2 regions of the Leisingera sp. M523 genome follow, and region 2 is predicted to be linked to the other one. Evidence: riboswitches for the same ligand, from Rfam matches in the RefSeq annotation. Region 2 holds a riboswitch; the other holds the start of a gene.
What was found. A riboswitch is a leader RNA that binds a small molecule or an ion and turns the genes downstream of it on or off. The one in region 2 is predicted to bind cobalamin.
Positions count from the first base shown of each region.

Region 1: another riboswitch for cobalamin. It lies ahead of K3557_RS16260 (SRPBCC family protein); the one in region 2 lies ahead of K3557_RS12810 (DUF1636 domain-containing protein).

Region 1 is NZ_CP081036.1:3,294,154-3,296,350, forward strand. Features, by position in the region: gene K3557_RS16260 (SRPBCC family protein) at 1-961, opposite strand, end outside; cobalamin riboswitch at 1,066-1,265, opposite strand; gene K3557_RS16265 (dihydrofolate reductase family protein) at 1,537-2,073, shown strand; gene K3557_RS16270 (TetR/AcrR family transcriptional regulator) at 2,089-2,197, shown strand, end outside.
Region 2 is NZ_CP081036.1:2,593,850-2,596,046, forward strand. Features, by position in the region: gene cobO (cob(I)yrinic acid a,c-diamide adenosyltransferase) at 1-629, opposite strand, end outside; cobalamin riboswitch at 681-885, shown strand; gene K3557_RS12810 (DUF1636 domain-containing protein) at 981-1,391, shown strand; gene cobW (cobalamin biosynthesis protein CobW) at 1,394-2,197, shown strand, end outside.

The DNA of each region.
Region 1 (2,197 bases), 700 kb from region 2:
GGCTGATCGGAGTGACACGGAACACAAGGGAATGATCCGGCAGGAAGTGGTTCCAGGTGGTCGGATAATGGAACTTCAGCAGCGTGCCGGCATCCGCAAAGGGCACCCGGCCCAGCGGCTTGGCCACTGCCGCCTTGCCGTCCATGGTGTAGCTTTCAGCGCCTTCGTTCAGCGGCATCCGTGCCAGCCGGTGCTGGCCGCGCGCATCCATGCGGAACTGCGCCGGGCAGCCTGCCGCTTCGATCCGGTCAAAGTGCTTTTGCAGATGCGGCGGGGTCTCGCCGCCCTCAACGCCTGTCACCGACGGATCCTCGGGGAAGGTCCGGCACAGCGACGGGTGGTTGCCGCCGCAGTGGTAGCACTCGCGGTTGTTTTCCCAGACCAGCTTCCAGTTGCCGTTCTCAATGATCGAGCTTTCAAAGGCCACCTTGGCATTGCCCAGATCATGCGGCTCCAGATAGGGGCGGGCCACCTCGGCAAAACCGTTAAAATCCGGCGCTTCATCCGCCAGGCAGATGTAGATCAGCCCGGCCAGGTCGCGGCAATGCACCGGCTTCAGCCCGTGTTTGGAGGCATCGAAATCCGGCCCCATGTCCCGCGCCCACAGCAGTTTGCCGTCCAGCTCGTAGGTCCACTGGTGGTAGGGGCAGACCAGCTTGGGCGAATTGCCTTTCTTCGCCTTGCACACAACCGAACCGCGGTGGCGGCAGGCGTTGTGGAAAGCACGCACTTCGCCATCAGTGCCACGCACGATGATGACGTTATACGACCCCACCTGATGGGTCACATAGTTGCCCGGTTTCGGCACTTCGCAGGCGGGAATGGCAAACAGCCACTCGCGGTAGAAGATCTGCCGCAGGTCCAGGTCCAGAACACCCGGATCGGTATAGAACGCCTGTTCCAGAGAATAGTTTTTCTGCCGCGCCATCAGCTTGGCCAGAATTTCGCTGTCGTGAAGCATCTGCTTCTCTCCTCTGCCGCATCCCCGCGGCGTGTTGGCTTGGTCGCAGGCATAGGCAAAGGGATTGCGGACACGCGCCGCAACCGCCCCGCCGCCGTCCGCGGTTGACGTTTTCATGGCAAGGCTGGTTTCCGGACTGTCCCGGGGCCATTCGGCGGCGGGGCCTGGCACCTTCCCGAAGCGCTTGCTTCAGTGGTCATTGCCATGCCTTGCCCGGGGTCACCGTTGCGGGGGCAGTGCCGGAGTTTCACCAGCTTCCCAATTCTCCGCCCCAAGGGGCGGCACCTTGCTATCTGCGGTATTGCCTGAAAAATTTCCCGCCATCGGAAACAAAACCGACCCGCAAAAACCGGAAAAAGACATGCATGTTTGCCGAGCCGGGCGGGACAGGGATGTCCAGAAACTCAAACCGGCATCCGCCAGCCCGTTTGCGGCAAGCGCTTATCTTTCATGCGGTTACCCGCTGCTGATCCACCGAATCGATTCGCACGCAGTGAATCTTGCGCCGGCCCCTTGGAACGCGGCGTGCACTTAATTATATTTCGTATAATTAAATGCGTGCACAGGAGAATCCGATGACCACCGGCCACGTCTTCATCGCCACCAGCCTCGACGGCTTTGTGGCCCGCCAGGACCATTCGCTGGATTGGCTGCACAAACAGCCTGTTGCCGAAGATGACGATGGCGGCTTTGCCGCCTTCATGGACAGCGTCTACGGGCTGGTCATGGGAACCGGATCGTTCCGCACCCTGCTCGGGTTCGGCCAATGGCCCTACAGCAAACCTGTTGTGGTCCTCAGCAACAGCCTGACCGAACAGGACATTCCCGAGAAGCTGAAGGACAAGGTGCGCCTCAGCACCGCCGCACCCGCAGACCTTATGCAGGAGCTGCAAGAAGAGGGCTGGACCCGCGCCTATATCGACGGCGGACGGATGGTGCAGTCCTTCCTGCGCCAGGGGCTGATCACCGATCTGACCATCACAACGGTCCCGATTCTGATCGGCAGCGGCATTCCGCTGTTCGGCAGCCTGGACCGGGACATCGACCTCCAGGTGGCAAGCTCCCGCATCCTGCCCACCGGCATGGTCCAGACCACGTTCCGGGTAGCCTGACCGATGCCCCCGCGCATGGGCCGCCCGCCCAGGGGCAGCCGGACCCTCAGCAAGGATGATGTGCTGAAAACGGCCCTGCAGCTGCTCGATGAGGGCGGCAGCAAGGCCCTCACCTTCAAAGCAC
Region 2 (2,197 bases):
TCCACCCCCTTCTGCGCTTTCACACCGGCGCGGAACGGGTGCTTGATCTGCCCCATCTCGGTCACCAGATCGGCAATCTCGATCAGCTCTTCCTTGGCGTTGCGGCCTGTCAGAACCACATGGGTCATCGGCGGTTTCTGCTCCACCAGGAACTCAAGCACCTCCTCAAGATCCAGATAGTCATAGCGCAGCGCGATGTTGATCTCATCCAGCAGCACCATGGTGTTGCGCTCATCCAGGATCATCTCCTTGGCCTTCTCCCAGCCCTTCTGCGCGGCGGCAATGTCGCGGGCCTTGTCCTGTGTCTCCCAGGTAAAGCCTTCGCCCATCGCGTAGAACTGGCAGAGATCGCTGAAGTTCTCCTCGATCAGCGTGCGTTCGCCGGTCTGCCAGGCGCCCTTTATGAACTGAACCACGGCGGACGGCATCCCATGCGCGATGCAGCGCATGATCATCCCGAACCCGGAGGAGGATTTGCCCTTGCCCGGTCCGGTGTGGACGATAATCAGTCCCTTCTCGCCCTCCTTGGTCTTCATCATCCGGTCGCGCGCGGCCTTTTTCTTGGCCATCTTGGACGTATGACGGGCGGCTTCTTCTTCTGAGATGCCGGTTTCAGACTTTTCGCTCATTGGGGGCTCTCCAGCTGTTTGACCCATGTCTTGACAAAGAAGGGCACGATAGCGCAAGGGGGTTCAGCTGGTTCCTGTGAAAACAGGCGAAGAGGGAATGTGAAGGCTTTCGGGCCGAAGCACAGCCGCCCCCGCGACCGTGACCGGATGAGGCCGCCATGCCACTGGGTGATCCCCGGGAAGGCAGGATGGCCGGCAAGGCCCTGCGCCTTGGCATCCGCAAGCCGGGAGACCTGCCAGCGAAGGAGAGATCAACGGGCAGACGGGGTGTTCTGCGACCGGGTAAGGGGCTCGCACGACTGGCCCCTTTTCGGCCATCCCGCACGCCCTGCCGCGACAGGAGACGCGCCAATGGCTGACGACATGGCAGGCCAATCTGCCAGCACCCCGGGACCGGTCACGCTGACCGTATGCCTCACCTGCCGCCGCGAGGGCACCGACCCCGAGGCCGCCCGCCCCGGTGCCATCCTGCACGCAGCCCTGGAAGAGGCCGGAATGCCCGAAGGCGTCCGTCTGCGTGGCGTCGAATGCCTGTCGTCGTGCAAGCGCGGCTGCGCTGTTGCACTGATCGGCGGCGCGGAACGCTGGACCTATGTCTACGGCGACCTCGACCCGGACCAGCATGTCCCCGAAATTCTGGAAGGCGCGGCGGCTTATGCCGGCACCGCTGACGGCGTCGTACCCTGGCGCCAGCGCCCGCAAACCTTCCGCAAGCAATCTGTTGCCCGCATCCCGCCGGCCAAGTTCTTCTCCGAGGAGTAATCATGAGCGATCTCAACAAGATCCCCGTCACTGTCATCACCGGCTTTCTGGGCGCTGGCAAAACCACGCTGATCCGCCACCTGATGCAAAACCCGCAGGGCAAGCGTCTGGCCGTGGTCGTGAACGAATTCGGCACCGCCGGTGTGGACGGCGACATCCTGAAATCCTGCGCCGATGACAACTGCCCGGCGGAAAACATCATGGAGCTGGCCAACGGCTGCATCTGCTGCACCGTGGCCGATGACTTCATCCCCACCATCGAACAGCTGATGGCCCTGCCCGAAAAACCGGACCATATCGTGATTGAGACCTCCGGCCTGGCCCTGCCGAAACCGCTGCTGAAAGCCTTTGACTGGCCCGCAATCCGCTCCCGCATCACCGTCGACGGGGTGATTGCCCTGGCGGACGCCGAGGCCGTGGCCAAGGGCCAGTTCGCCCCCGATCTGGACGCCGTGCAGGCCCAGCGCGAGGCGGACGACAGCATCGACCATGAAACGCCCCTGTCCGAAGTGTTCGAAGACCAGATCTCCTGCGCTGACATCGTTCTGCTGTCCAAGGCCGATCTGGCCGGCGACGAAGGCGTCGAAAAAGCCCGCGCGGTGATCGAGGCCGAAGCGCCGCGCAAGCTGCCGATCCTGCCGATGAGCGAAGGCGTCATCGACCCGCGCATCATCCTGGGCCTGGGCGCCGCTGCCGAGGATGATCTGGACGCCCGCCCCAGCCACCACGACGGCCACCACGACCACGAGCATGACGATTTTGAAAGCATCGTTGTCGAAATGGGCGAAGTATCCGACCCGGAAGCG